Regions from separate parts of the Fictibacillus sp. S7 genome, predicted to be linked through region 3. Evidence: riboswitches for the same ligand, from Rfam matches in the RefSeq annotation. Region 3 holds a riboswitch; each other region holds the start of a gene.

Region 1 (10,585 bases), 490 kb from region 3:
CACCATCCCAGCCAGACTGCAAGCCATGCCCAGTGGAAGCAAAAAAGGTGATGTTTTTTTATCGGTGTACCACCCGACAACGGGCTGCATAATGGATGAGGTCATATTTAGTGTAAACGCGATCCATCCGAGCTGTGCAAACGACAGATTCATAGACTGTTCCAGTATCGGAAAAATGGCTGGAATCACCGATTGCATCGCATCATTCAGTAAATGGACAAAACTAATCGCAAATAAAACCTTGTAAATCGTTTCCGTTGCGGAAGCTTCTTTTTTAACGGAAGCCATAGCCATTCTTTCTTCCTTCTTTCTGTAAACTATTTATATTGTAAAATATTAGCATGGTTTACTCCTTTTTAACAGTAAAAAAGTATCAGAGGTTACCCCTCTGATACTCTTCCGTTACTCATTGATTCATCCGATTCCTTGACGCGGGCCTGCCCCATAAAAAAGATAAACAGCAGCGCAGCAACAACACAAATCAGCGAATAGCTAAACGTGTCGGCAATAGAGTTTGCCAAAACATCCGTCATCTTGTCCAAAACCTCAGGCGGGATTTGTTTCCGCACTTCCGGCTGCAATAACGCCCTTGAGTCCACTGACTTTTGAAACTGACCAAATTGAGGCAGGGCATCCTTCAGCCGATCACTTAACAAATTGTTTTGAATGGTTCCAAAAATCGTGATGCCCAGCGTCATGCCGATGAGGCGGAAAAATGCATTCTGGGAATTGGCGGAGCCTCTCTGTCTGGCGTCCAGCTTATGAACCGAAGCCATGCTGAGCACAGGAAAGGAAAAGCCCACTCCGATTCCGGCAAGCACCATATACAGCGTAACCAGCATTCTTGAAGTGCCCGGATCCATCGTACTGAGCAAATAAACGCCAATCAGAAAAATAACACCCGAGAACATCATGACCTTGCGATAGGAAGAGCGGATCACCGTTCGTCCTCCGGTCTGGCTTCCCACTACCACCCCGATCATCATGGGCATCAATATCAGACCGGCATTCGTCGCTGACCCGCCAAAAACACCTTGAATATAAATAGGAATATACATCGTTGCCAAAATAAACACAGAACCATAGAAGAAAGCGATCGCCTGGCTGGAGAGAAAGAGCCTCTTTTTAAAAAGGGCCAGGGAAACAATTGGATCAGCCGCCCGGCGTTCAGCCAGAATAAACAGAACGAAAAGAACGGCAAACCCGGCCAGCAGGGAAAGAATTAGCGCCGAATCCCAGGCATACTCCTTTCCGCCAAATTCCAAGGCAAACATCAGACTGACAAGCGAAGAAACGAGCAAAACCGCACCAAGATAATCAATTTTCTGTTCACGGTGTTCCAGAGATTCAAAATAGAACTTGATAATGAAAAAGAGGGATAGAAGTCCAAGCGGTAAATTCACATAGAAAATCCAGCGCCAGTCCAGATAATCTGTCAAATACGCACCAAGAAGCGGACCAAAAACACTGGACATGCCAAAGACCGCTCCAAACAGCCCGGTCATCTTTCCACGCTGTTCAACAGGAAAAATATCAAAAATAATGGTGAAGGCAATCGGCATCAGCGCGCCGCCTCCAACTCCCTGAATCGCCCGGTAAAGACTCAGCTGTGTCATGGTGTCTGCGATCCCGCAAAGAACCGATCCGAGAATAAAAAGAGCCAGTCCGGTAATATAAAACTTTTTCCTGCCATACATATCAGACAGCTTTCCAAAAATCAGCATGCTTGCCACAGAAGCAATCATGTATGCGGAAGTTACCCAGATAAATTTCTCAAAATCCCCTAATTCCGCAACAATCGTTCCAATCGCCGTAGCCACAATGGTATTATCCATGGCTGACATCAAAATTCCCAGCAAAAGGCCCGCGACGACAAACTTTTTGCTTCTTTGTTGATTCACCATACATTCTTTCTCCTTGTCATTAATTAATGGACAGCTCTATTCTTTTCTCTTTGGATAGGGCAATACCTGCCAGGGTGAAATAAAAAAGAAAGAGCTTATGAGCTCTTTCCGTTACACCTATAGTTTTTCAATCACTTTGTTAATAATGCCGTAGTCCAGTGCTTGCTGCGCTGTCATAAAGAAGTCTCTGTCTGTATCCTTTTCCACCCGTTCCATCGGCTGACCTGAGCGGTCGGAGATAATTTTATTTAAAATCTCCCGCGTTTGAATAATTCGTTTGGCGTGGATAATCATGTCTGCCGCCTGACCTTCTGTCCCGCCCATCGGCTGGTGAATCATGACTTCTGCATTCGGCAACGCATACCGTTTTCCTTCTGCTCCGGCGATCAGCAGGATAGCGCCCATGGATGCCGCCATCCCGATACATATCGTTGACACGTCTGGTTTAATAAATTGCATCGTGTCATAAATCGCCAAACCAGCAGTAACAGATCCCCCAGGAGAGTTAATATAGATGGATATATCTTTTTCGGGATCTTCTGCTGCCAGAAATAGCAGCTGAGCGACTACAGAATTGGCAACATTGTCATCAATTGGGCTGCCAATAATGACAATTCGATCTTTTAAAAGCCTTGAATAAATATCATACGAGCGTTCGCCTCTGTTCGTGGTTTCAACAACCATTGGCACTAAGTTCATGACCTTTTTCCTCCTGTACGTTTCTTACGCTGCCATGCAGTACGGCGAAGATCCCGTGCTGCCAGCAGCGATTTTTCCAAATCCGGATGTAATGTAGACAACCTTTGATGGCATTTTTCCCTCTGTTTCAATCATGATTTCCGTTCGCAGCTCTTCCCTGTTCTTCTCTTCTTGCTCATTTTTTCTTTCATGAAGGTTGATCACTTTTTCATCCCGCAGTTTTTGTTTCCGGTTCTTTTCCCATACAAGAGAAGTCTGCTTCTTCACGTCGCTCATCCCTGTTTTCCTCCTTCAGGTTTTGGATAAATAGCAATAGACACCTGGTACTCCTCGCCGTTTTCCTTTTCTCCTGATTGATATTTTTCAATTAACTGATGAAGCAGTGAGAAATATTCGTTCATGAATTCATTCCGCTGTTTTTCTCCGCATAAACTGACGGAAGCCTGAAGAACGGCACTTGGAATTTGTGCTTTTTCTGCCTGTTCCATGAGCTGCAGGGCATCTTTTTTTATTGCTTCAGTCAATGATAATACATGAGCCAGGGCATGCTGATCCTGCAACTTTTGTGAAGTCTCCGGTGACAAGCCAAGTGATTCAGACAAAATCAGGGTTTTTGCCACTGCCTGATATAGTACTTCTACCAAATTTCTGACATTCCTTGTGCCCACCTTTTGCACCAGCCCTACTTTTTCAAGTGCTTTCAAGTGATAATTTATTTTTTGCGGTGTTTCGTTTAGCATTTTGGCAATTTCGGTGGCTGAAGCGGGGACTTTCAAGGCAGCTACAATCTCCGAACGAATGGGATGCAAAAGGGCTGCAGCTTGCTCCGGCAATGTGACCAAATACGTTTCTTCTATTCGGGCCTTCTGGTTCACAGCTTCACCTCACTTAAAATAAATGTATTACGTAAAATTATTTTATTACGTTAGGCTTATTTTTGTCAAACCTTTCAAGTTTTAAACAAAAAAAAACAGAAGCGAAAGGCTTCTGTCAATTGATGAACGGCAGAGCCGCCAGAATAATAAAAACCAGCACCATGCCTGAATTAAAATAGAATTCTATTTTCAGTTTAAAATAATAACGTTCCACTGCCCTGAACAAAAAAACAACAGCGAGGATGGCAAAAAGGACGGAAGGGCTGTTTACATAAATGCCATTCCAGAGTGCACTTAAAAAGCTCAACAGTAAAAGCACCATCTCTGCATATGACCAGGCTTTGCTCCGTTTTTTCATAGAGACACCTCTTTCATGCATCGTCGATTTATTGTACGGAACACGCATGAAAACAGTGCCCTTCCTATTTGATAATTTTGTTTAAAGAGTTATTCTGTTTGGCATTCTCTACCGCTTTTAGAAGTTCCCCAGCAGCTTCCGCAGGTTTTAGATGGTTACTGATGGCCGTTATTACAGCTACCCCATCTGCGCCTGCCTGAACGACTCCTGATGCGTTGTCCTTATTGATACCGCCAATTCCGACGATAGGGGCATCTATTCCATTGTCCCGAAGCTCACGAATCACCGAATACCCCATCACCGGCCTTGTATCCGTTTTTGTTCCTGTCGGATAAACCGGACCGACTCCGAGGTAATCGGCACCAATTTCAAGCGCAAGCCGCGCTTCATTCAGATTGTGGACCGAAACACCCAATAGTTTTCCCGGAACGGCGTTACGGATTTCCTCGAGATCTCCGTCTTCCTGTCCGACATGCAGTCCGTCTGCATTCAACTTCTTCATTAAATGAATATCATCGTTAATGATAAATGGAACGTTAAATCGGCCGCATATTTGTTGAAGGGCCATGGCAAGTTCTATCCGGTCGTTTCCTTCCAGACAACCCTCCCCTTTTTCACGGAATTGGAAAATTGTTGCTCCACCAATGAGCGCCTTCTCCAGAACTTCTTCGGCATCTGCTGAACAATTAGTGCTTCCCATAATAAAATATACCTTCATACGATCTTGAAGCTCAGCTTTGTTCATTGCTCTTCCCTCCGTGAACCGTTTCCCATCTTCCTGTCTCGTCAAGTTCTTCAGCACTTAATAGATATAGCTCATCCAAAAAAGCCGTTTGAAAACTCCCAGGCCCGCGCGCAGCGGAAACCGCACGTTCAGCACAAAGACCCAGGTAAGTAAGCGCTCCGGCCATCCGTTCGAATGAAGTCAAATCAGTCGTTACCGATTTGGCTAGAAACAACCCGATCAAAGAGGTGGAGAGGCAGCCCGTCCCCGTCACATAGGAAAGCATCTCATGCCCTCCTCTTATTACCATGGTTTCTGCCCCATCACTCAAGATATCCTCTTTGCCTGTAATCGATACCAAGCAATTCAACTGATTGGCCGCAAAGCGGGCCAGTTCCGAACTGTCCTCTGCCAGGCTCCCGTCTACGCCTTTTCCACTCCATTGTTCTCCACTTAAAAAGGCGATCTCTGCCGCATTGCCGCAGATCACATTTGGAGAGACTTCATCAATAATTTCTGAAACAGCCGTTTTTCTTAACGATGATAATCCCGCACCGACCGGATCAAGTACAACCGGAATTTCACTGGATTTGGCTTTTTTCCCGGCTAGGATCATCCCTTTCACCAAATCCGGCTCAACCGTTCCGATATTCAATATAAGAGCATCGGCAGCCATTACAGCTTCTTCAGCTTCTTCATAATGGTGGGCCATCATTGGGCTTCCTCCTGCAGCGAGAATTCCATTAGCCAGGAAATTCATTGTTACTTGATTGGTCATATGATGAATCAGCGGTTTTTTCAAGCGAATATCTTTTAAAAGATTTGGTAATTTTGTCATTGGTATTTCCTCCTGTAGGCCCAGTGGTTGGTCGGTCCATGGCCGCTTCCCAGATGAAGGGGTACGCTGATGGCTTCCTGTATAAAGGCTTTGGCGGTTTCAACGGCTTCAATCGGAGATTTTCCAACAGCCAGTTCGGCTGTTATTGCAGCAGCAAATGTACAGCCTGTTCCATGGGTTTGTGATGTTTCAATGCGTTTCCCTTCAAATTCAATCAATTGTTCCCCATCATAATACAGATCCACTGGTTCATTTTCATGGGGAAGGTGACCGCCCTTGATGACGATTTGCTTTGCTCCCAAACCATGCAGAAACTTGGCTGCGTCTTCTCTGCCCTGTTTGTCCTCAATCTTTCTTCCGGTCAGTTGCTCGGCTTCTGGAATGTTTGGAGTCAGTATATCTGCGATTGGAAGAAGGTGTTTCTTTAGAGCTTCAATTGCATCCTTCTTAAGCAGTTCTGCCCCTCCCTTCGCGATCATCACCGGATCAACTACCACGTTGGTCCATTTATATTCCTGAATAAGTGAGGATACCGCCTCAATAATTTCGGCACTGAAAAGCATGCCTGTCTTCAGCGCTTCTGGCCTGAGGTCGTCTGCAATACTTTTCAGTTGGTCTACCACCATTTCAACCGGTATAGCATGGATATTTTGGACACCCTTGGTATTTTGTGCGGTGACAGCGGTAATAACTGACATGCCATATGCGCCTAATTCTTGAAAAGTTTTCAAGTCGGCCTGTATACCCGCTCCTCCCCCAGAATCCGATCCTGCTATCGTTAATGCTTTTGGTGTATTGGACATTAGAAAAACTCCTTTTTTCTTTACTTCATATAAAAAGCCGCCCTCAAAAAGAAGGCGGCTTAAACATCATCATTCAGCTGGTCGTCGGTTTAAGCCACTTCCCTACGACGGTATGATCCGTATCAGGTTCAAAGGGTCAAAGTTCACTCTTTTCTCAGCTTCCATAAGCTCCCCTAGTGGTTAGTACTATAAATATTATTTACCCTCTATCGTATCGGACAAATTTAAAAGCGTCAAATTGGAAATATGAAATATGTCGAAAAGTTAGTGAACAGCGTTTAAAAAGAGCGAGTTACGGGCATATTTTATACAACACCCGATAGAAACTCTGGAGGGAGAGAAATTATGAATATAAGAGAGAAACTGCAAAATTTAAAAAACAACCCAGAAGATGTTTATAGTCACGCTCAGTCAGAAGAAACCTTCTCAAGAAATTACACCAATCCAGTCGAAGTCAAATATAACCCTACAGAAGAAGTTTATGAAATGCGAGTTTTTGACATGGAAGGCGGTGAGCAGCTGGAAAGTAAAACTTTCCACTCTGTTGACGAGGTGCTGGCTGATTTAAATCTGGAAAACGAATAAAATAAATCTAAATTTTCAGAATTAAATAGTTGCTATTATCTCATAGGATAAGTATACTAGTAAAAACCCACTAAAGCATTAGCTTTAATCACCCAAGCTTTTGCAAAAATATTCAAGGAGGAATAGAGCATGAAAGATAATACGTCGTATAATAAAGATATGAACGATCTTGTGAAATACAAACTTCAGAAGAAAAATGAACCGTTCGCTTTTAATATGGTTGCTCAGATGATCCTTGATGAGTCCTTGCACGCCCATCAAATTAAACGTTATAAAGAAAAAATAGATGAAGCCCTTGAGAAACGAGATGAAGCAAGTTTCATGAAATTGACCGATGAATACCTTCGCTTCCTGGGGTAAGAAATCAAACCTTTTTGGTTTGATTTCTTTTTTTTTGCCCTCTCCCAGTTGTGCGGCAGTGCAAAAAGTTGCATTATCATGCGTTTATGCTAGTATTTACAAGGTGATTATTTACAACATGAGAAGTATGTACGGAGGGTAACATGAGTAAAGTAAGACGAAACGATCCTTGTCCTTGCGGAAGCGGGAAAAAATATAAACATTGCTGTCAACGGTCGCTGACAACAACAAAGATGAAACAAATGGTTGAAATCAGCCGTCACCTGGAAGGGCTGGCAAAGTTTGCTTTTGACAACTTTCATGAAGACATGGAAAAAAAAACACGGAATTTTATCCAACAATTTAATGTTGATAATGAGCAGGTGGAAACATACGCAAACTTGATGGTATGCTGGCTCATTTTTCATTCAGCGGTTCAGGACGGTAAAACACCCGTAGAACTGTACCTTATGGAACAAAAAGAAAAAGAAGAGCGTCAGGTCTACGAAGTAGTGAAAGAATGGAAGAACACCACCCCTTCACTGTATACCGTTCAGGAACAGCTAAACCGGAACGTTTATAAGCTGAGAGATTATTTCACTCATCAGGAACATACGGTTGAAATCCATTCAGAATCCCTTCCTGAAGTGGAATTACTTGTTGCAGGTTCGCTGATCGCTACAGGGGAACATCAAGAATTTTACATTGATTATGCAAAAATTCCGGTTTCCGCTTCCGATCTATCAGAGAAACTGCAAACCATTCAGTCTGAACAATTAACAATGAAGGACGATTTTCCAAATGTTCTTCACATTCTTTTGTCCAACAAGTCTGCTGTTCCGGTCAATGATTCGGTTTTAGCTCTACTGAAAAACACAGCTTCTTCCGAAATTTATGAAAAGGCCATTCCCCTTTGGGATCAATGGAACAACAGCCAAAAGCTGACCGTTCGAAAAGAACAGCTTTTCGCTGCAGCACTGCATTATTTTGTCAGCAAGCATCTTTTGGAAGAAGGCACATCACAGGCTGAAACAGCTGCCTATTATGATATTTCAGCATCCAGTCTATCCGCCAAATATCGGCAGCTGAAAAATATCATTCAATAAGAGAACCTGCCAATGGCAGGTTCTTTTAACTTTCTGCTGGTTTGTTTTTCTTTCGCAAATCGTTGAACGTATATTACAGAGAGATTAGCCAAAAAAGGGTCTTAATATTTTCGGTTTTTTTGCTGGTTGACTGTTTCAATTTTTGCACCTAATGAAAAAGCTCTGCTGAAAATCAGCAGAGCTTTTTACGGGAATATATTACGCTTTCTTTTGCAGTTGCGGTTCGTGTTCCGTCTGGTTTCTTTTGTTAAGGTACCAGTACAAGGGCAATCCTGCCAGTGTGACAGCAATTGCCGTTAGGCTGTCAGCAGGATTATCAATTATCGTAGCTATCACAATATAACTGGCGCCGATGATGGCAAACGCCGGAACGATTGGAAACAGAGGTACACTGTATGACCTTTTCTTCCCTTTGTTTCGTTTTCTCAAAACAAACAAAGCAAAAAACGCAAATATATAAAAAATATAAATGGCAAATATCGCCATGGCGGACAGGTAATCCGGATTCGATACCAGCATGAGGCCAACAGCTAAAACCACCTGCAGCCCGGTAGCCGGAATCGGTGTTCCAAATTTTTCAGAAACAGAAGCAAAGAGGCGGGATGCCGGCAGCTGCTTGCGAAGTGCCATTGCGTAGGTTACACGCGGAAACGTTAAGATCTTTCCGTTCAAACAACCGAAAATGGAAACAGCAATACCCACAGCAATCAATTTTCCGCCCATCTCACCGAACAATAGGGAAGCGGCAGTTCCGGCTGAATTCTCTCCCAATTCAACAATACGGCTTGCTGGTAGTACATGAAGCATGGCCACATTTACCAGCAGATAAGCGACTGTTACAAAAAGAATCCCGCCAATGATCGCTTTAGGTAGTATTTTAGCAGGATTTTTCATTTCACCAGCGACAAACCCGACCATCAGCCACCCATCATAAGCAAACAATGTTGCCAGAATGGCCGCTCCCATGCTGATTTCTCCTGTAAAGCCGCTTCCTGCATTCAAAACCTGTTCATTTCCCTTCCAAATGCCAAACACAACGATTAACACGATCGGGAGCAATTTTCCGATCGTTGCTATGTTTTGTACAATGCCACCATACTTAGTGCCAAAGCTGTTGACCACAGCTAGGAAAACAACCGTAATAATACCAATCCACGGTCCTGTTTTATCGTTCCATCCAAACAAGTGGGCAAGCAAAGAGCCAAAATATAGACCGAGACCTCCTATGATGGCGGGACCGTAAATCACCGTTTGCATCCAGCCGCTCAGATAGCCCCAAATCTTTCCATACACCTCTTCCAAATAAACATACAGTCCGCCTGTCTTTGGAATCTGCGTGGCTACTTCAGCAATGGTCAGGCCTCCTGCCAGAGTGATAAGTCCACCGAGCAGCCAGGCCAGGAGTGCCATGCTTGATCCTCCTGCATATTCAATGACTTTTCCCGGTTTCATGAAGATCCCGGAACCGATTACTGTACCAATAACAATAGACATCGCTACGGAAAGGCCGATATCTTTTTTCAGATCTGCTTCTGTATTCACGCTGCTGTCCACTCCCAAACTATTTTTGTCTACTCTAGAAGGACTTTCTTTTTTAAAACTTTATCACAGCGTTTAAGTCCTGTCACTATAACCAAAAATAGTAATTCTATTCAAAAAAATCTCTTTATTTAAAATCCTTTTTTAACGTAATCACCAGCATATAAGCGAGCCCAACCAATCCAAACAACGGATAAAGATAGTGAAGAAGTGAAGAATAGCCAAACAAACTGATTAAGTACCCCCCACTCATTAACAACAGCAAAATGAAATTGGATGAAAGCTTGAATGATTTTTTCAAAGGAGCGACAAGCCCGAACAGGTTTCCAATCAGCGTAGTGAAGATTTCACCATATACGACGAGCAAAAACAACAAATGCACAAAGATTCCGAGCCGGCTGATAATCTCGGCAACAGGGATTTCATATTGAACGGATTGCGGCACCAGATAAAGGGCAAAGTGGCTGTTTAACAGGATGAAGGTCAATCCAAGCCCTCCTAAAAAACCACCCCACCGGATGATTGATTCATCCTCAGCTTCCCGGCTAAGTGGCACAAGAACCGCTTGTGCCAAAGTCAAATTAAACGCAGCATAAGTAAACGGGCTGAACAGCCATCTCCAATTCCCGGTAAAATCCTCGGTCCGGATCAGAGGTGCCTCAATCGGTGAAAAAAGCATGGACACCGATATAATAATGGAGAAAAGAATCATAATGGGGACAATGACCGAATTAGTCCATAAAATACCTTCCATCCCCCGTTGCATAACGATGAAGCATAATAAAACGGTGAGCAGTATTCCGGCATGAAACGGC
Region 2 (10,585 bases), 820 kb from region 3:
GGTCCATCTGACTGATGATTTCATCTTTTGTCCGTCCCGTAATTTCCATTTCCTGTTCTATCATAATATCCGAGATTTTGCAGTTTTTCGCTTCGGCAAGTTCCACTAACTCGGCTACATTTCGAAACATACGACGTTCTTCCTTTCAAGGTTACTCGTTTATTTTTACTACTTGCTGAACAATGGGAAGAGCTTCGATCTCTTCAACAAGTACTTGATGCACGTTCTGGTCCACTTCAATAATCATTAGCGCTTCCTGCCCCTTTTCCTTTCGCGAGACACGCATATGTCCAATATTGATCTGATGCTTGGCCAGAACATTTGCCACACCTGCAATGGCGCCATAACGGTCATTATGGACAATAAGAAGGGCGGGGTGTTCACCGCTCAGCTGCAGATCGAATCCATTCAGTTCTGTTATTTCTATTTTTCCACCGCCGATCGAAATTCCAACCAGCTCAATTTTACCATGCTCATCTCCGAGAACAATCCTGGCTGTATTCGGGTGATCGGTAATCGCATCTTCTTCCGTCATTTTGATCTCAATGTTCTGCTCCTTCGCCAATGAAAGCGCATCCACAATCCGAGTGTCAAAAGTATCAAAATCCAGGATGCCTCCCACGATCGCAACATCGGTTCCATGACCCCGGTATGTTTTGGCGAACGATCCATAAAAAGAAATATGCGCATAGTCCGGTTTCCGTCCGAACAAGTCGCGGGCTACTCTTCCGATTCGTGCGGCACCCGCTGTATGAGAGCTTGAAGGTCCTATCATTACAGGACCAATAATATCAAAAACACTTTTGTACTTCATCTTTGTCCCTCCGAAAAAGAATATTACACATAAAAATATTCCCTTCATTACTGTATCATATCTGAACAATAATGAAGAGAACATCTTTCTTACTCAACCGAGATAATATACGGATAAATAGGCTGATTTCCGAGATGAACTTCCACTTCAACAGAGGGGTATGTTTCTTCAATGTACTGTACCAGTGATTTTGTTTCTTCCTCAGTTGCATCTTCTCCGGTGATCAACGTAAGAATCTCTGAATCCTCATCAACCATTTCTTTGATGAGCTGATGAAGAGCTTCTGTTTGATCAGGCATGGAAGCCACGATTTTTCCGTTCATAATTCCCATAAAATCACCTTTTTTGATCTCTATTCCGTCAATGGATGTGTCCCTGACAGCATGGGTCAATTGTCCGGATGTTACATGGTTCAGTGCCTCTGTCATCCTGCCCTGGTTTTCCTCCAGATTTACTGCCGGGTTGAAAGCAAGCAAGGCGGCCATTCCCTGAGGAACGTTTTTCGAGCGGACAATGGCAACATCCTGGTCGGCGACCGTGGCTGCCTGTTCGGCGGCCATGACAATATTGCCGTTATTCGGAAGAACGATGACCTTCTCTGCGTTCACTACCTCAATGGCTTTCACGATGTCTTCCGTACTCGGGTTCATGGTCTGTCCGCCTTCAATGACATAACCTGCTCCAAGCGAAGTAAAGAGCTCTTTAATTCCGCTTCCCATGGCAACCGTTACGATTCCATATTCCTTTTTCTCGCTTTTGGCGGCCGGGCTGGCGGCCGGTTCGTGCATCGCCCGGTCGGATTCCAGGATGGCTGAATGCTGTTCTCTCATGTTTTCAATTTTTATGTTAATCAGGCTTCCGAAGCGCTGTGCCAGTGACAGCATGTCTCCAGGCTGTTCGGTATGAATATGAACCTTCACGAGCTCCTCATCAGCAACAACAAGCAATGAGTCGCCGTGCCGATTCAGCTCGTTTCGAAATTCCTCTTCACTGAATGGTGCTTTTTTTATTTTATCATCTTCGAATCTCACCATAAATTCGGTGCAGTATCCGTAATGAATATCTTCGGTCTTCATATGGAGCTGAGCTTTATGATGCTCGGCATTGACCATATCCTTCATGGAAGGTGCCTGCGGGGAAATTTCAGACAGTTCCTTTCCTTCAAGGGCAGAAAGAAATCCTTCATACACCGTCAGAAGCCCCTGTCCGCCGGAGTCCACCACCCCTACTTCCTTCAGTACAGGAAGCAAATCAGGTGTGCGATCAAGAGAAACTTTGGCTTCTTCAACAATCTCATACATGACGAGAAGAAGATCATCATTTTTCTTTGCTGACTTTACGGCTCGCCTGGCCGCGTCTTTCGCCACTGTCAAAATGGTTCCTTCGATCGGTTTCATCACAGCTTTGTATGCTGTTTCCACTCCGTTCTCAAATGCTTTTGCAAAGTCAACCGAAGTAATCTTTGCCTTCCCTTCGATTGATTTTGAAAAACCACGGAAAAGCTGGGATAGTATTACCCCAGAGTTGCCTCTTGCTCCCATCAGCAGGCCGCGTGAAAAGACTTGAGCAACCTTTCCGATATCGGCGCTGGTATTTTGCTGAACTTCTTTTGCCCCGGAAGTGATGGTAAGGTTCATATTGGTCCCTGTATCTCCATCTGGAACAGGAAAGACATTAAGTGCATCAATCATTGCTGCATTTTTTGATAAGTTTGCGGCACCGAGTGCAACCATGGCCGCAAACTTTTTACCGTCTAAAACTGTTAAAGACACAAACTTTCCTCCTAACTAAGGGGTTGTAACCCTGACACCTTGAACAAAGATGTTAACCGAATCCACAGACAGACCCAGCATTTGATCAAGTGTATACTTCACTTTGGTTTGAACATTATGGGCTACTTCTGAAATCTTCGTTCCGTAGCTTACGATAATGTACATATCAATATGTACTTCTTCTTCTTCCTGTCGAACCACAATTCCCCGAGAGAAGTTGTCACGCCCTAAAAGCTCGGTAATGCCATCCTTCAGCTGCTTTCTTGACGCCATGCCAATAATTCCGTAACAGTCAATTGCGGCTCCTCCAGCAATGGTTGCGATGACTTCCGTAGAAATGTCAATCTGGCCGTATTTGTTCTTCATTTCAATGGACACGATGAATCCCCCTTTTTATGAATCAATTATGGCTAACCCTCATTTTACTATATAACTATGTTTTTTAAAAGGACATCTCCATTTGACAACAGCATCAAAGTTATGTCAAGCATTTTTACTTGAAATGCATAAATTCATTTGTTGCTTTTCTTTAGTGGTCATGCTACTATAGGTTAGTATTTAACATACGACTGATATGATACAGTTTTACTGTTATAAAGGAGGTACACAATATGTCACGCAAATGCTACGTTACTGGAAAAGGCCCTAAAACAGGAAACAAGCGTTCACACGCCTTGAACAAAACCAAAAAGAGCTGGGGAGTTAACGTTCAAAAAGTCCGCATTTTGGTTGACGGCAAGCCGAAACGTGTATATGTTTCTGCACGTGCCCTTAAATCCGGAAAAATCGAACGTGTGTAAATGCTCATAAAACAACGGGTTCCCCGTTGTTTTTTATTTTGCAAAAAAAAAGGAAAGGCACCCTCTTTGACAGGGTGCCTTTCCTTTTTTAATAGATGTTGTACATAAAATAAGGTGCCGGTCGTCCTCTTTTATCCTTTTCTAAACGAACCTAAAACCGCACGTACAAATCCTCCTAAAAACCTAGGCAGTTTAATGGTGTAAAATTTCATCATACCCCTCCTCCAGGCCCTTAAAAAATAAGACATTCCTTGTAAATATATTCATCATATAAAAAATAGTACCATGCGGCCTGCCGTTAAAGATTAATTTAATCATGGCTCTTTATGAACATTAATATGCCGCCAGAGAAGGAATAAGTACCATTTTTATTTACAAGCTCATTGGATATGCAAAGGGTGGAACCCATTGGCAAATATTGCTGTTTCAATGGGTATTTAAATCCGGAAAGCGAGAGGCCATTCACCGGCCCGTTAAAGGGAAGAAAGGAATGATAGGGGTACTCCGGTTCATTCACGGCCTCATATGTCCCGGGTGCTTTCAGGCTGATTGAATTTTGACTGTCGCGGATCTCGATCGGCACACTCTGTTCAAGGCCCAAAAGCAGAAGCTGGATATTGGCCAGTTCATGATCGAGCCTGCCGCCAGTCGCGCCAAGCAATATGATTCCTTCCGGCTGTTCGTCAACCGCCCATTCGAGGGCCAGTTCCAGGTCGGTTTTGTCCTTTTCGCTGTCATATTCAAATACCGGGAGTTCATAAGAGGACATCCATTCCCTTTCCCTGCTGTCCAGTGAGTCAAAATCACCAAAGGCATAATGAGGCTTGATGCCTTTTTTCAGCAGATGGTACACCCCACGATCAACTCCTACCCAGACGGAGTCATTTACAGGAAAACAAGAAAAGTCCGGATGCTTCTCTTCCGGACCTCCTGCTACAATGATGATATTCATGCTGCCTGTGTTACTCCGCGGCCCGTGTGATGAAGAAGGCGAGGCGCGGTTTTCGTTAAGAAAAGGAACGCCACAATGGTGATAAGAGCAACCGGAATCATGTAGGAAACATTATAGATTACTGAATACACAAAAGGATTCATTCCTTTCGGAGCGTATGCTGCAAAGAAAATGACACCTGAAACCACGTGAGAAGCAAGACGGAGCACGCTTCCAAACAAGATTCCAGCCACAATGGCTGACATTCTTCTTTTTGGCGAAGATACGGCATTGACTCTGAAAACTCCTGCAAAACCAGCAAGCAAAAAGGCCAGCGGATAATCAAGAATCAAGGAAGCCGGATGAATGCCCGCTGTTCCGTCAATCAGCATTTTGACCATTCCTACGATCAGGCCTGTGGCGACCCCCCCGGATACTCCTCTGCGGAACGCCATTAGAAAAATCGGCAGCATTTCCAGAGAAACCGATCCCCCATAGGCCCAAATCCCTTTAAATTGTACAAAGCTTAAAATGATGGCCAGTGCGGACATCATTGCGATTTCGGTTAAAAACCCAATCCGTTTTGTCATATTGTTCTCCCCCTAACATAGTTAAGAAAAGAAAAAAGCAACCGGCATGTGAATGACGGTTGCTTTTTAATGAAACAACAGCGACTCCACATTCCTACGCAAGCATGATCTTGCTTCAGGTTCTAAGGGTCGGGAACTTACTCCCCTCTCAGCCCCTTTATGGGACTCCCCCTGTGGTTACTTCTCTCAGTTCTTTATACCCATCTATTATACACCACGAATGGCCTGAATTGCACCTTTTATGTCCTTTTTCCCATAAATGGCCGATCCCGCAACAAGGACAGTCGCTCCCGCTTTTTCACAAAGGCGTGCGGTTTCTGCATTTACGCCCCCGTCAACCTCGATCTCGACATCAAGACCCTTTTCGTCGATCAGGGTTCTGAGTTCCTTGATTTTTGATAAAGATTCTTGGATAAAAGACTGTCCTCCAAAGCCCGGATTGACCGACATGATTAAAACAAGGTCCAATTCAGGAAGAACATGCTTAATCGTATCGATCGGAGTGGCAGGGTTCAGTACAACCCCCGCTTTTTTTCCATGCTCTTTAATCAGCTGGATGGTCCGGTGCAGATGCGGGCACGCTTCTACATGAACCGTAATGATGTCGGCTCCTGCCTCTGCAAAATTAGGAATATATTGATCCGGATTTTCAATCATCAAATGGACATCAAATGTCAGATCTGTCAACGGGCGAATCGCGTTTACCACAAGCGGGCCCATCGTAATGTTTGGTACGAAATGACCGTCCATCACATCTATATGGATGTAATCGGCCCCGCTCTCATCAGCTGCCCTGACTTCTTCGCCCAGCTTCGAAAAGTCAGCGGACAGTATGGATGGCGCAACTTTTATCATGTTAGTACCTCCGTTTTTGTTCCTTGATTTCCTGTAAAAATTCCAAGTAATGGTCATAGCGGAAGCGGGGAATCTCCCCTTCTTCCACGGCTTCTTTTACCGCACATTTCGGCTCCGAGCTGTGTGTGCAGCCCCGAAACTTGCAATCCGATACTCTTTCTTTCATCTCCGGAAAATTATAAGAGAGCTCTTCGGTTTCAATTTCAACAAAATCCAGCGAACTGAATCCCGGTGTATCGGCAATCAGTCCTTCACCATATGGAAGGAGTTCTACATGCCTGGTCGTATGCTTTCCCCTGCCCAAATGGTCGGAAATATCATTGGTCTCCAGCATAAGCTCGGGCATCAGTGCATTCAATAGAGACGACTTTCCAACTCCCGACTGTCCGGCAAACACACTGGTTTTGCCTTTAAAAATGGGTTTGATCGCTTCCATTCCAGCGAGCGACATGGCAGAGGTTGGAAGGACATCATATCCCAGCTTGCGGTAGGCTGTGATATAATTTTCAATTTCCTGCTGGTACTCGTTACTCTCGATCAAATCCATCTTTGTAATGCATATAACCGGCTGTATGCCATTATCCTCGATGTGGACAAGAAAACGGTCGAGCAACGCTGTAGAAAATTCCGGCCGCACTGCAGAAAACACTAAAATAGCCTGATCGACATTCGAGATGGGCGGCCGGTTCAATTCATTCTTTCTCTCTTTCACATCGAGTATATAGCCATCCGTAGGGTTGGTAGATTCAAACACAACCCAGTCCCCCACCACAGGAGTAATTTTTTTCTTTCTGAAATTCCCCCGTCCTCTGCATTGAAAGACCTCGTCATTGAAAAGCACATAATAAAAACCAGCGACTGATTTTATAATTCTTCCTTCAGTCTTATTATTCATTATTCTCTCCTTTGAAATTTCCTTCCTTTGCATCTTTATAGTTAAACGTTTTGGCTGCTTGCTCTTTTCCGTTTAAATATACCGTATAGGACGCATCCTTTTCTGGTGAAACCGTGAGCGGCACCATATATTCTTTCGTTTTCGAAATTTGTTCTTCCACAAATACAGCATTATCCTTTTTGGCATCACTGTAAACAATTCTTACCCGAAATTGTTGGTTCTCATCTTCTTTGGACACTTCCACGGTAATTTTGTTGTTAAACGTGATTTCCTGGTCCTGTGGTTCTTCGCCCGAATCTGGCTTTTCCGGTTTATCTTCCGGCTTTTCTGGCTTCTCTTCAGGCGGTTTAGGTTCAGGCTTCTTCCCCTTGGAAATGACGACATTTACTGTTGATCCCTTTTTTACAGTGGTATACGGAGAAGGCTTTTGTGAAATGACTTTTCCTTCCTCGACCGAATCCGAATATTCTTCTGAGAAATCAACATTTAGTCCTTCCTGGGAGATGTAATTTTGCACATCTTCTTTGGATGAATTCGCCAAATTTTCAAGCTGAACGGTTGGCGGTCCTGTGCTTACCCGAAGGATGACCTGAATTTCACTCGGATTGACCTTTTCGCCTTTTTCGGGACTCTGGGATACTACTTCCCCTTCTGGTGTTTCTTCTGACTCTACTGGTATCGTTTCAATATTTTTCGTATTATATCCTTTTTCATTCAGCAAATCTCTTGCTTCTTCTTCCTTCATGCCAGTCAAATCTTCCATGTCTACCTTTTTAAAGCCTTTAGAGACATAGAGTGTGACCGAGCTCCCCTCTTTTACCATGGACTGGGCTTCAGGGTCCTGTTTGATGATTTTGCCTTGTTCAACTTCATCGTCATACAGGTCTTTGCGCTCCACTTTAAGTTTCAGGTTAACAAGCTTGTCATAGCCGTCGGCGTAGTCTTTATGAACTACATTGGGGACTGACACGTCTTTAACTTTAAACATCCCTGGCATGACAAAAGCGGCAACCCCCGCAACAGCAAGCAAAAGTATAAGAATGAGCAGAATCATTCGCCACTTTTTCTTCTTTTTCTTTGGTGCCGGAGGATATTCCGGTTTAGGCTCAGGTGCTTTTGCCTCCGCCTCTTTTGTCATGGAGACCGGAGCCATAATCCTTGTCGCATCAGCAGATTCATCAAAATCACTCCACCGGTCCTCATTCAGCCGGTGAGGTGACAACGCCGTGTCAAGGTCATCCATCATCTCAAGGGCACTGTCATACCGGTAGACCGGGTTTTTGGTCAGGGCTTTAAGGATAATGTTTTCCACACTTTGCGGAATTTCCGGATTAATTTTCCTCGGTTCCGGAACATCTTCCTGCAAATGTTTTAATGCGACAGATACAGGCGACTCTCCAGTAAACGGGACTCGGCCGGTCAGCATTTCAAATAGTACGACTCCCAGTGAATAAATATCCGATTTTGCGTTGGCTACGCCTCCGCGGGCCTGTTCGGGTGAAAAATAGTGAACCGAGCCCAAAACCGAATTGGTGTGTGTGATGGTCGCCGATGTGATGGCAAGTGCGATGCCAAAATCGGTAACCTTGGCCACTCCGTTTTCATCAATGAGAATATTATGTGGTTTAATGTCTCTGTGAATGATTCCATGTTCATGGGCAGCAACCATACCCGAAGCGATCTGCTTGATAATCTGGATGGACTCCTCTACAGACAGCCGCCCTTTTTCACGTATATATTGCTTTAACGTTTTCCCCTTTACGTACTCCATCACAATGAAATAGACATTGTTTTCTTCACCCACATCAAAGATGCTCACAATATGGGGGTGATCCAGGCTGGTTGCAGCTTCTGCCTCTCTTTTAAACCGCTTGATAAACTCCTCGTCGTCCGAAAATTCCGATCGAAGGATTTTCACGGCCACATCACGGTCCAAAATAAGATCTTTGGCCCGGTAAACAATGGCCATTCCGCCATCTCCTATGACTTCGAGCAGTTTATAGCGGCCGCTGATTCGTTTGCCAATCATGCTAATTTACTCCCTTTTGCTGTTCATCGGGAGGGTAACGGACAAGCCCAATCGTAATATTGTCTTCTCCTCCGGCTTCATTTGCCAGGTTTACGAGGCGGTCCACTTTTTGATCCAGCGAGAGGCTGTCATCACTTACAATGGATTCCATCATATCCCGGGATACTTTATTCGATAATCCGTCCGAACATAGAAGCACGAGGTCGCCTTCGCCCCATGAAATGGTCTGGATATCCACCTCAATGACATCGTCGGTTCCCAATGCCCGGAGGATGACGTTTTTTCTGGGATGGTTTTCTGCTTCCGTTTCGGACAATTGTCCTGAACGGACGAGTTCATTGACAAGCGTATGGTCCTCCGTTTTTTGAATAAGCTTGTTTTCGGAAAAATAATAAACACGGCTGTCGCCTATATGTAATATCGTTAAATAAGAAGGGGTGCACAGCGTTCCGACAAGAGTCGTACCCATTCCATTGCAATCGGCATTGCTGTTGGCATACTGAAAAAGCTCTAAATTCGTATTGGTTACCGTCTTTAAAAGCCATTCTTCTGCTTTTACCGGGGTTTCAATTTCATCTTCTGTGATCGAATTCCACGCCTTTTCAAAAAGCTGAATCGTTTTGGAACTTGCCACATCTCCGGCCTTATGGCCACCCATCCCATCGGCAATAAGGGCAAGAAAGTGTTCACCTTTTGTGAACACTCCCCCGCTGTCTTCATTATGCTGACGAACTTTACCTGTATCTGTCTTAAATGCGTACTGCAAAATACGTCACCTCGTCTCTTCCTGACGCTCCTTTGCCCGTAACTGCCCGCAAGCTGCGTCAATATCATGCCCCTGCTCTCTTCGAAGAGTCGCATTGACACCACGTTTTTTTAAGGTTTCCAAAAACTTAAAGATCTGGTTCTTTGGCGTGCGGACATAATCACGCTCCGGTACATAATTCACTGGAATCAAGTTTACATGGCATTTTACACTTTTAATGAGGTCTGCCAGTTCCTCGGCATGTTCTACCTGGTCATTCACGCCGCCGAATAATCCATATTCAAATGAAACCCTGCGTCCGGTTTTTTTAATGTAATAACGGATGGAATCCATGAGCTCATTCATCGGATACATCCGGTTCACAGGCATGAGTTTGCTTCTGATTTCCGTATTTGGAGCATGCAGTGACACGGCAAAATTGATCTGCATGCCTTCATCGGCAAATTTATAAATATAAGGCACGATTCCACTGGTTGAAACCGTAATATGACGGGCTCCGATATTGAGGCCCTTATCATGGTTGACGACTTTCAAAAATTTAATAAGGCCGTCATAGTTATCAAAAGGTTCGCCGATTCCCATGATGACAATCGAGCTTACCCGCTCCTCTGTGCCATCAAGGGCACGCTGAACCTGAAGCACCTGAGAGACAATTTCTCCAGCCAGCAGGTTCCGTTTTAACCCGCCGAGCGTTGACGCACAGAACGTACATCCCAGACGACAGCCTACCTGTGTGGTCACACAGACGCTGTTGCCATAATCATGGCGCATCAAAACAGTTTCGATGGAATAGCCATCCTGCAGCTCAAACAAAAATTTGATTGTGCCATCGGAGGATTCCTGGCGGGCCACTTCTTTCATCGGATGAATATGATAGGTTTCTTCCAATTTCTCACGAAGCCCTTTTGGCAGGTTTGTCATTTCTTCAAAGCTTGTTACTCGTTTCTCATAAAGCCAATTGTAAATCTGTGCTGCACGGAATTTCGGTTCTTTAATTTCAGATAGCCAGTTTTCCAGATCACTTAACTCAAGTGAAAAGATGGAAGGCATAATCGCCGGGTTCTGCTGTTTTTCACTTAACGGTTTTAACATTGGGTTTCACCACCAGTTGTAGTCTTTTTCTTAAAGCAAGC
Region 3 (10,585 bases):
AATCTCATTCATGTTCTTACGGTTTGGATCGTGTGCGCCGAAAGAAGCAGGGGTGGCGTGAGCGAGCTCAGAAGTGGCAACAAGCCCGGTAGATTTTCCTCGGGCTTTGGCAGCCTCAAGCACTGTTTTTAATTCCTTTTGATTTTTGTCCACGGCAATGGCGGCATTGTATGTTTTTTCTCCGGTGGACATTGCTGTGGCGGCGGAAGCAGAGTCAGTGATATTCTCATCGGGATCATCAGCATAGGTCATTTGTTTTCCAACGAAATAACGGTCAAAAGCGGTTTTTTCCATTTCCATTGTATCTGGATCATCTTTCCAATACCGTAATGCTGTGGTGGCCGAAGGGCCCATCCCGTCCCCGATCATGAAAATAACATTCTTTATTTTAGGTTCTTTCTTGGTGAGGTTCTTTGCATCGCCATGCATCGACATGGAAACGGCTCCGAGCCCGACGGCGGTACTAAGGGCAATAGGAAGCCATTTTTTAAAGCGGTCCTTATTCAATGTCGTTCCCTCCTGTAAAATTTTATATTTATCTGTCAATTTAAGTATATGCCATCCTTAAGAGTTCCCTCAATGGACCATAGGTATTGCATAGAATGTACTAGAGGGACAAAATGGAGTGAAAAAGAGGACATAAAAAAAGAGCCGAACAGGCTTCGGCTCTGGGGTTTATATGTAAATAAAAGGTTGCTTTGTTTATGATAACTGTGCTAAAATAAAGGTTGTGGCTTACGAGTTTAAATAATATTATAACTATCCAAATTTATTATACTATGTAAGCTGATCTGTTGTCAAGTGATATACGAAAAAATTTTTAGATAAAGGAGAGGGGCCATGAACCAGTGGGAAAAAGAATGGCAGACAGAGCAAGAGCGTGTGAATTCCGTTGTTGAGAAGGCTGCTCATAAGATCCGGAGGCTGGAGGCACATCTCGGCGGTAAAAAAGTAGACGTGGTTGACATCCGGAAAAACTTCTGGGAAGACGTGACCGTCAATTTAGAAGATGCCGATGAAGCGATCGAGACTGCGGCGAGCATTAAACAGCAGGCGGAATTGCTTTCAGAACTTGAACGCAGCCACAAAAATGCAGAAGATCAAATGAAAAGCCTGGTGCGCTTGAGTGATTCTCCCTACTTTGGAAGAATCGACTTTAAAGAGAAGAGTGATTCCGATTCTCAGCCGATTTACCTTGGCATTGCCTCTTTTTATGATGAAGAAAAGGATCAATTTTTGGTATATGACTGGCGGGCGCCCATTTCAAGCCTGTATTATGACTATTCTCTGGGCAAGGCGGAATACGAAGCTCCTGGCGGTGTTATTTCAGGTGAGATGGAGCTTAAGCGCCAATATATCATTCGAAACGCTATCATCAAAAGCATGTTTGATACGGGTGTAACCATTGGTGATGAATTGCTTCAGGAAGTATTGAGCCGTCAGGCGAACCCGCAGATGAAAAGTATTGTGGCGACCATTCAGAAAGAGCAGAACCAGATTATTCGAAACACGAAGGGGTCCCTGTTGATCGTCCAGGGTGCTGCGGGATGCGGAAAAACCTCCGCCGCCCTTCAGCGTGTGGCCTACCTGCTATACCGTTACAGAGAAACGCTGACAGCCAACCAAATTGTTCTTTTTTCTCCAAACAACGTATTTAACAGTTATGTATCCAATGTCCTTCCTGAGCTCGGTGAGGAAAATATGATGCAAACGACGTTTCAGCAGTATATTCACCATCATTTGGGAAGCTCCTTTCACCTTGAGGATCCGCTCGAACAAATGGAAGCGGTGCTGACAGCTGGAGAGGGTCCACAGGATCAGACAAGGCTGGCCAGTATCCAATACAAAGCGTCTCTGGACTTTATGGATATGATTGAAAAGCTCATTTCTCGTCTTCGTAAAGAGGGAATAATCTTCGAACCGATCAAATTCAGGGGGAAAGTACTCATCCCGGCTGAGGAGATTAAAGAAAAGTTTTATTCCTACGCTCGATCGGTCTCGATTCCGAACCGGATGAAACTTGTATCCGAATGGCTGGTCCGTGAGGTGCGCAAATTCGAAAAAGCCGAAAGAAATGAACCGTGGGTAGAGGAAAAAATACAGCTGCTCGAAAAGGATGTATACGTAAAGCTGTATCAAAAACTGCAAAAGAAAAAGCAGTACTCAGAAAATACATTCAACGATTTTGAAAGAGAGCAAAAGCTGTTATCGGCTTATGTCGTATCAAGAGCATTTAAGCCGCTGAAGAAAAGGATTAAAGCTTTAACTTTCATTAATTTAAAAGCACTCTATATGGCGTTGTTCAAAGAGGATGGATTGGTTTCACCTGCAGAAGTCCCCTCCAGATGGAAACAAATATGCCTGCTTACTGCAAAAACTCTTGCCCAGGGAGAATTGTATTATGAAGATGCTACTCCATTTTTATATTTAAAAGAACGGATGGAAGGTTTTCAGACTAATACTGCTGTAAGACATGTATTCATTGATGAAGCCCAGGATTATTCACCGTTTCAGTTTGCCTTCATACAACGGCTGTTTCCGCGGAGCAAAATGACAGTACTGGGGGATTTAAACCAATCCATCTATGCGCATTCCACAGGAGACGCTTTTCAAATGCTGTACGACCGTTTTGGCAGGGAGAATACAGAGCAGATTATTCTGACCAGAAGCTACCGGTCAACAAGGCAGATTGTAGAGTTTACAAGAGAACTGCTGGATGAACCGGATAAGGTGGTTCCATTCAACAGGGATGGAGAAAAGCCGGTACTGAAGCAATTTTCCGCTTCTAAAGACCATTCCCGCTCAGTTGCAGATACGATTGCGCATCTTCAAAACGAGAAGGTTAAAACGATTGCCGTCATTTGCAAAACCGAACAGGAGTGCAAAGAGGCCTATGAAGCATTGAAGGAACAGGTAGAGGTAGAATTGATGCTGAAAGAATCGTCCTCGTTTAAGCAAGGAACACTGATCATCCCGTCCTATCTCGCCAAAGGGATTGAGTTTGATGCTGTTCTTGTTTATGACGCGTCAAACGAAGTGTATGGAAAAGAAAGCGAACGAAAATTGTTTTATACCGTTTGCACCCGTGCTATGCATGAATTACATCTTTTCGCCAAAGGAGACCTTTCGCCGTTTTTTGAACGAATTCCTGAGGATACCTTTCATGCTGAAAACTAAATGATCAGTTTGTCGAAGCTTGCCGAAATGGCAAGCTTCTGTTATTTTGCAAAAAAAAACACACCCGAATGGGTGTGTTAATTGGCGGCTAGGACTTTATAGCCAATTTCCTCTAACTCCTGAATATCCTCTTTGCTGGTTACGCAAACGGAATCATCATTAACTCTGCAAACAACTGCTTCATTTTCGTGACAATTCTGTAAGGCGCCTACCACCGATTCGTATTCTTTTCCTTGTATCTCTTTTTGTCCAACTGACCAGGAACGCTGCCGGCAAACGTGATTGACTAACGAAACCATGACGGGACCACCTCCGTATTGGTTTATATAAGGGTAATACCACAATTTTAGCATTTTACTCCTGTACAGGCAAAAAGAAATTTAATTGTAACAATTTATCTTTTTATGGCGAAAATTCAGTTATTATGCAACTGAGCATAACGCAGAGATGAGAAGACAAAAGCAGACTAGGAAAAGGTTTAAGAGGGTATGAAAAGGTTATAGCTAGAGTAGAAGGGAGTTTTGAAAAATGATAGTAGCAGTTGCAGGAGCAAACGGAACAACCGGCAGGCTGATTCTGCAGGAGTTGGCCAGAGCAGGACATGAAGCAAAGGCGATCATACGAAAAAAAGAACAGGCCTCAGAACTCGAAAAGCTGGGAGCAGAAACCAGGCTGGCCGATCTGGAAGGGGATCTTTCAGATGCGATCAGAGGGTGTGATGCGATCATATTTGCGGCAGGCTCAGGTTCCAAAACAGGTCCGGATAAAACTATGGCGGTTGACCGGGACGGGGCCATCAAGCTGATGGAAGAAGCGGAAAAGCAGCAGGTGAAGCGGTTTATCATGCTAAGCAGTATGGGTGCCGGAAGTCCTGAAAAAGGCCCGGAAGAACTCCAGCATTATTTGAGGATGAAGGGTGAAGCAGACGACCGGCTGGAATCCAGCAGGCTTCACTATACCATCGTGAGGCCTGGCGCCCTGACCAATGACGAAGGAAATGGGAAAATAAAAATTGGTGAGCAGCTGGGCCAGGGAAGCATCTCCCGGGCAGATGTGGCGAAAGTCATGGTTCAGTCGCTGGACCTGGAGAATGCCAATCATAAGATTTTTGAAATCCTTGAAGGAGACCAGCCAGTAGCCGATGCCCTTAAATCCCTATAAATAAAGAATGGAAAAGGCATGCTCTTCAGGGCATGCTTTTTTCATTTGAGACCTTCTGCACTGCATTTTGAAGGTGTTTTCTGTTAGTGTAGGGAAAGAAGGTTTTTGAAAGGAGAATAAAAGAAATGAACCAAGAACTTTACAGACAATTCGAAATGACAAGAGGATTTTTCGTAAGAAGCATCAGCAAGATTTCACCTGAACTGGTTGATATTCAGCCACAAGGGTATAACAACACGATACACTGGCACATCGGGCACGTGTTAACCGTTACCGAACAGTTTTTATTTGGTAAAGCTTTTGCTTTGCCCGGGAAATATGTCGAATGGTTTGGCAAAGGCTCAAAGCCGTCTGACTGGCAAGGAGATGTTCCGTCCCTCGAGGAATTGACTCCCGAGCTTGAGAAACAGCTTCTCCGCATCAAGGAAATTCCAGAAGAAGCCCTTGAGCAAAAGCTGGAAAATCCGTTCCTTGGGTTGGAAACGTTCCGGGAATTGGCCGCTATGTCTCTTTTCCATGAGTCCAACCATTTGGGCCAGCTGCATTCCATGAAACTATTGCTCGAACGCACACAGAACTAAAATAACCCGGAGAACCTGTTCATGTTCTCCGGGTTATTTATATACACGCAAAAGGCAGAAAGTTACAGAGGTTTTAAGTTTTATGTAAAGTCATCCACCACAAAACGTTAAGTCAGGAGTGAATGACTGAATGTAAAAAATCGATATCATCTTTAATTTTTTCTTTTAATAGATGATCTCTGCAACGTATATATTCGCCAGTGAGCGTAGCGATTTCTTTCATAAACAAAACAACCTCTGTATGTTTTAGCATGCATTCTCCCTGCCTTTATTTGTAATGTATAGTTCTTCTACTCTGTCCCTTCCTCTTTTTTCGTCAAATTAAACCATGTTCTGCGACATTTTTATGATTTAAGAGAAAAAGGTGTACATCAGCCTGTGACAAAAGGCGGATTGCGTGAAAGTTGAATAGAAGCTATGATAACATGGAAAATAAAATATATTTTCTGCTAGGGGAGCCCGTAGCCGGGCTGAGAGAGGGGAGAACGATCCCTTTGACCCTTTGAACCTGATCTGGGTTATACCAGCGTAGGAAAGTAGGAGTCGAAGATAACGGTGTATTTGTATGTATGTTTCTTTGTCTATCCTGTCGGGTTCTATTCATTAGAACCCGGCTTTTTTATTTTACCCGTTGCTTCGCCATTCCCCGCTGCGTGTAGCTCCGACTTTTAACAAGAGGAGGAAGTGGCATGACAGTACAGAACGAAAAAAAGGTTTCATTGAAATCGCAATTCCCTAACAGTGAGAAGATCTATCAGGAGGGAACTCGTGCCGATATCAAGGTGCCCATGAGAAAGGTCAATCTGAGTACCACCCGCGTTTCTGGAGGGAAAGAGGAGAATCCGCCGGTGCTTCTTTATGACACAAGCGGACCCTATACCGATCCGCTTTATACATCGGATGTTGAAAAAGGACTTCCTGTTTTAAGGAAACCATGGATTCAGGAAAGAAATGATACAGAAAATTATGAAGGACGTAATGTGAAGCCCGAAGACAATGGATATAACGAAAAGAATGAACGGAATGCCTATGCTTTCCCTGTTGCTGTAAAACAACCACTGCGTGCACGAAAAAATAAAAATGTAACCCAGATGCATTACGCAAAAAAAGGCATCATCACGCCGGAAATGGAATTCATCGCCATCAGGGAAGGATTGGAGTCAGAATTTGTCCGCAATGAGGTGGCTTCCGGAAGAGCGATTATTCCGGCAAACATCAACCATCCTGAGTTAGAGCCCATGATTATCGGCCGGAATTTCCACGTGAAGATCAACGCAAATATAGGCAATTCAGCAGTAACTTCCTCCATCGAAGAAGAAGTTGAGAAAATGACCTGGGCGACTTACTGGGGAGCGGATACCATTATGGATTTGTCCACTGGAAAGGACATCCATACGACCAGAGAATGGATTATAAGAAATTCACCGGTACCTGTTGGCACAGTCCCGATTTATCAAGCGCTTGAGAAAGTGAATGGCATAGCTGAAGATTTATCCTGGGAGGTGTACAAAGATACGTTAATTGAACAGGCGGAACAAGGGGTGGACTACTTTACTATTCATGCAGGGGTTTTGCTCCGATATGTTCCATTAACCATCAACCGGGTGACCGGCATCGTTTCGCGTGGCGGCTCCATCCTGGCCCAGTGGTGCCTGGCTCACCATGAGGAAAACTTCTTGTACAGTCATTTTGAGGAAATTTGTGAGATCTGCAAACGCTATGACATCTCCATCTCCCTTGGTGACGGTTTGCGTCCAGGATCGATTGCCGATGCGAACGATGAAGCACAGTTTGCCGAGCTTGAAACGCTGGGTGAGCTGACGAAAGTCGCCTGGAAGCATGACGTCCAGGTCATGATTGAGGGACCAGGACATGTGCCGATGCATCAGATCAAGGAAAACGTGGATAAACAAATGGAGATCTGCCATGAAGCGCCTTTCTATACACTCGGGCCGCTAACAACGGATATTGCCCCGGGCTATGATCACATCACATCGGGCATTGGAGCCGCAATGATCGGCTGGTTCGGAACTGCGATGCTTTGCTATGTGACACCAAAGGAACATTTGGGATTACCCAATAAAGATGATGTGCGCGAGGGGGTAATCACCTATAAGATTGCAGCCCATGCAGCCGATTTGGCCAAGGGCCACCCGGGAGCCATGGAACGGGACAACGCACTGTCCAAAGCCCGTTTTGAATTCAGATGGGAGGATCAGTTCAATCTGTCACTTGACCCGGACCGGGCAAGAGAATACCATGATGAAACCCTGCCTGCACAAGGTGCGAAAACTGCCCATTTCTGTTCAATGTGCGGACCGAAGTTCTGCTCTATGCGAATTTCTCACGATCTGCGGAACATGCCTGAACTAAAACAAGAAGCCGAGAAAGAAATGAAGAAAAAAGCAAAAGAGTTTCAGGAACAGGGCTCCAATCTGTATTTATGAAAAACTGTGAGGAGCTTGCCGAACAGGTGAGGCTTTTAGAAAAACAGCTGAAGGAAATACAGTCCCATTGTTCTCACGTTTTCTTTGAAACCTCTGAATCGGACAAACGGACCTGTGTAAAGTGCAGCTTTACTGAAAGAATTTTTTACCGATTTCCTGAAAAGCATTCCTGAACTAGCCGGTGGATGCATATTTCTGGTAAAGGGCACTAAACTAGATATAGTGTGTTTATACAAAGCACTAGATCAAGAATGCAGGTGAAAACGGAGGAATCGGTATGAATAATTGGCTGCAGAAAGCAATAAACTGGACAGAACAAAGACTGGGACAAGCTTCCGAGGGATTCAGGGAAATTTTCAACAAGGTGAAGCAGGAATCCTCAATGAGTGTGAATGACTTGGCTACATTTATCATGCTCCATCCGGAAACCGTAAAAAAAAGGCGGGAATTGCTAGGGCTTACCTTTGCCACCTATACTTTGAAAATGGGAGAGACGGATTTGATTTTGGAGGCAAAAGAGAATTCGTTGCCCAAAGTACTGGAATGCCTGGTGATCAACAAGAATAAAGTCATTTCCCATTATCGTTCCTATGACAAAAAGAACAAAACAATAATGGCTGTGCCGGATGACATTAAAAACTATCATAGTCACTGAAGAACCGTCTGCCAAAAGGCAGACGGTTCTTCTTATTCAGGACATAGAAAGATTTTTGAGAATATTTTAAAAAGTACTTGTAAGAAAAGAGGAATCATATTAATATTAAATCGAAACGTTTCACTTTTTGCCCTCCTATTTTTTAATCATCAAGAAGACTGATTACCTCAACAATGTAAGCGATTCCAAATAAATGAACCGAACACCTTATTTTTTTACACTGTTTCGAAACGTTTCTATTCATAAATAGAAATTTTTGGAACAGGGGGGAATTGGAGGAAAAGATATGATCGAAATCAAAGAAAAACAAATATGGATTGATGGATCTCCTCAGATCATTATGTGCGGTGAAATTCACTATTACAGACTCGACAGGGGCGATTGGCAGGACCGCATCATCAAACTGAAGCAGGCGGGATGCAATGCGGTGGCCTCGTATATTCCATGGATTTGCCACGAGCCAGTGGAAGGTGAACTTGATCTAACAGGGAAGACCAGACCAGAGCTTGATATCGGTGGATTTATTGATTTATGCAAAGAAAACGGTCTTTCCTTCTTTGCACGCCCGGGACCTTTTATTATGGCTGAGATGAAAAATGAGGGAATCCCTTTTTGGGTCTACGAAAAGCATCCGGAGATCATTCCAGTCACATGGGATGGCCGGGATATCCAAACAAGGACGATTGATTACCTGGCTCCTTCCTTTTTGCAGGAAACACGCCAATGGTATGAAAAAATCATGGGGATCATTGAACCAAGGCTGCTTCAAAACGGAGGCAATGTGATTGCGGTGCAGCTCGATAACGAAATCGGCATGCTCTCATGGGTCAGCAATTCACCAGACCTTACCGATCAGCTGATTGACCACTTTTGCGTGTACCTTGAGAAACGCTACAGCAAAGAACAGCTCAAATTGCGCTATCCGTTTTCACTTGCTTCCACCCAGGAGCGAAACGAACAAATCAGGTCACCGAAAGAAGATTACAGCGCAGAATTAATGAACGATCTGGGTTATTACATGAGGCACCGTTTTTCAGAGTATGTTGCCACACTTCGTTCTTATGCAGAAGAGTTCGGGGTCAAGGATATTCCGTTTGTCGTCAATATTCATGGCACTAGCGGCGGCCGGGGATTCACCTATCCGATCGGCATCAGCCAGCTTTATGAATCCTATACCCAGGATGACGGATACCTGTCAGGCTCGGATATCTATTTCGGCGACCTGAACATGACAACTTTTCAGGATCTCTATTTGATCAATGGCTTTATGGATGCGGTCCACCGGGAAGAACAGCCGCTTACCTCTGTTGAGTTCAATTGCGGTGACGGGAACTTTGGAAGTACATACAGCGACCGGTATGACCCATCTGCGGTGGATTTTAAAATTCGCATGTGCATCGCACAGGGGAACAGGCTGATCAACTACTATCTGTTTACCGGAGGACGCAATTACAGAATGGATCAGGAATTGAAGGATGGAAATGACCGTATCGCCTTTACCGGCGAACGCCATGGATTTGCAGCCCCGGTAAGCCCCGAAGGGGAATTGAACTACACCTATGATCGGATGGCGAGGGTGACAAAAACGGTCATGGCTTCCTCAAACAAGCTCGCAGAAATGGTTGAGGAACATGACGGGGTGTCCTTCGGCTTTATTCCTGACTATTATATGACCGAATCCTTCCATCCGAACAGTAGCAGGATGAAAGAAATGATTCAAAATCTCGAAGCTTACCGGTCAGGCGGGGGATGGGAAATCGTGGCACGGGCTATGCTTTTAGCCGGCTACAGATTTGGTGCAACGGATATCCAGAACAAGCCTCTTGACCCTGAAGGAACTCCCGTTTTAGTCTTGCCGTCTGCCGCTTATATGGCAGCAAACATCCAGGAGAAGCTGGCGCATTTTGTTAAAGACGGAGGAGGCCTGTTGCTTTATGGTGAAGTTCCCACAATGGATATGGAAGGGCAGGACTGTACTATTTTAGCAGATGCCCTGGGCGCCGAACCGCTGGGAACGGTAAAAGAAGAACAGCATTACTATTTGTCTGTTGTTGCCAAAGGATGGGCCGCTCCCCGTCCGGAGGTGAGGGCTAACCGTGCTCACACGTACAGGCTAAGGAGCGGGGAACCCATCCTGACGGTCTACGGAACAGACGAGGTGTGCGGATTTGAAACAATGGCCGGCAAGGGCAAAGCGATCGTTATCGGATCATCCTACAGCTGTGATATCCGGCTGTTCACGGAAGCACTTGAGAGACTCGGGGCGAGTGCCAACCTGATTCATGACTTCAAGGATCACGGCATTTTCATGACATCGACGATCAATAAGGACGGGGAACGCTTTTACCACCTGTTAAACCTTGATGGCTTTGATAAAGAGCTGCACCTGTACCAAAACGGCGAAGTGCTTTTTGGAGGCAAAAAGCTTTTGCTGCAAAGCAAAGACGGTTTGATGCTTCCGGTCAATATGACGTTGAAAAACGGAATAAAAATTCTTTATTCCACGGCAGAAATCAAAGAGATTAAAGACGAAGCCGTAGATTTCCGTTTGACACAGAAGGAAG

Evidence for each region. A riboswitch is a leader RNA that binds a small molecule or an ion and turns the genes downstream of it on or off. The one in region 3 is predicted to bind thiamine pyrophosphate.
Region 1: linked by a shared signal. The riboswitch ahead of thiD (bifunctional hydroxymethylpyrimidine kinase/phosphomethylpyrimidine kinase) and the one ahead of thiC (phosphomethylpyrimidine synthase ThiC) in region 3 are both predicted to bind thiamine pyrophosphate.
Region 2: linked by a shared signal. The riboswitch ahead of thiT (energy-coupled thiamine transporter ThiT) and the one ahead of thiC (phosphomethylpyrimidine synthase ThiC) in region 3 are both predicted to bind thiamine pyrophosphate.

What each region holds. Positions count from the first base shown of each region.
Region 1 covers NZ_QJKL01000001.1:1,552,162-1,562,746, forward strand. Annotated here, with positions in the region: gene DMO16_RS07880 (MFS transporter) at 1-288, opposite strand, end outside; gene DMO16_RS07885 (MDR family MFS transporter) at 381-1,904, opposite strand; gene clpP (ATP-dependent Clp endopeptidase proteolytic subunit ClpP) at 2,022-2,603, opposite strand; gene DMO16_RS07895 (hypothetical protein) at 2,628-2,879, opposite strand; gene DMO16_RS07900 (ArsR/SmtB family transcription factor) at 2,876-3,478, opposite strand; gene DMO16_RS07905 (hypothetical protein) at 3,594-3,836, opposite strand; gene thiE (thiamine phosphate synthase) at 3,901-4,581, opposite strand; gene thiM (hydroxyethylthiazole kinase) at 4,568-5,398, opposite strand; gene thiD (bifunctional hydroxymethylpyrimidine kinase/phosphomethylpyrimidine kinase) at 5,395-6,201, opposite strand; TPP riboswitch at 6,284-6,386, opposite strand; gene DMO16_RS07925 (hypothetical protein) at 6,547-6,786, shown strand; gene DMO16_RS07930 (IDEAL domain-containing protein) at 6,916-7,146, shown strand; gene DMO16_RS07935 (YecA family protein) at 7,290-8,231, shown strand; gene DMO16_RS07940 (APC family permease) at 8,430-9,773, opposite strand; gene DMO16_RS07945 (YkvI family membrane protein) at 9,898-10,585, opposite strand, start outside.
Region 2 covers NZ_QJKL01000001.1:1,227,642-1,238,226, forward strand. Annotated here, with positions in the region: gene sdaAA (L-serine ammonia-lyase, iron-sulfur-dependent, subunit alpha) at 1-130, opposite strand, end outside; gene sdaAB (L-serine ammonia-lyase, iron-sulfur-dependent subunit beta) at 152-814, opposite strand; gene DMO16_RS06215 (DAK2 domain-containing protein) at 904-2,586, opposite strand; gene DMO16_RS06220 (Asp23/Gls24 family envelope stress response protein) at 2,602-2,964, opposite strand; gene rpmB (50S ribosomal protein L28) at 3,198-3,386, shown strand; gene spoVM (stage V sporulation protein SpoVM) at 3,518-3,598, opposite strand; gene DMO16_RS06235 (thiamine diphosphokinase) at 3,697-4,338, opposite strand; gene thiT (energy-coupled thiamine transporter ThiT) at 4,335-4,907, opposite strand; TPP riboswitch at 4,982-5,089, opposite strand; gene rpe (ribulose-phosphate 3-epimerase) at 5,115-5,762, opposite strand; gene rsgA (ribosome small subunit-dependent GTPase A) at 5,764-6,657, opposite strand; gene pknB (Stk1 family PASTA domain-containing Ser/Thr kinase) at 6,650-8,686, opposite strand; gene DMO16_RS06260 (Stp1/IreP family PP2C-type Ser/Thr phosphatase) at 8,688-9,452, opposite strand; gene rlmN (23S rRNA (adenine(2503)-C(2))-methyltransferase RlmN) at 9,459-10,544, opposite strand; gene rsmB (16S rRNA (cytosine(967)-C(5))-methyltransferase RsmB) at 10,538-10,585, opposite strand, start outside.
Region 3 covers NZ_QJKL01000001.1:2,042,692-2,053,276, reverse strand. Annotated here, with positions in the region: gene DMO16_RS10475 (alkaline phosphatase) at 1-507, opposite strand, end outside; gene helD (RNA polymerase recycling motor HelD) at 841-3,177, shown strand; gene DMO16_RS10465 (hypothetical protein) at 3,255-3,476, opposite strand; gene DMO16_RS10460 (SDR family oxidoreductase) at 3,706-4,338, shown strand; gene DMO16_RS10455 (DinB family protein) at 4,464-4,919, shown strand; TPP riboswitch at 5,361-5,471, shown strand; gene thiC (phosphomethylpyrimidine synthase ThiC) at 5,609-7,366, shown strand; gene DMO16_RS10445 (hypothetical protein) at 7,644-8,021, shown strand; gene DMO16_RS10440 (beta-galactosidase) at 8,308-10,585, shown strand, end outside.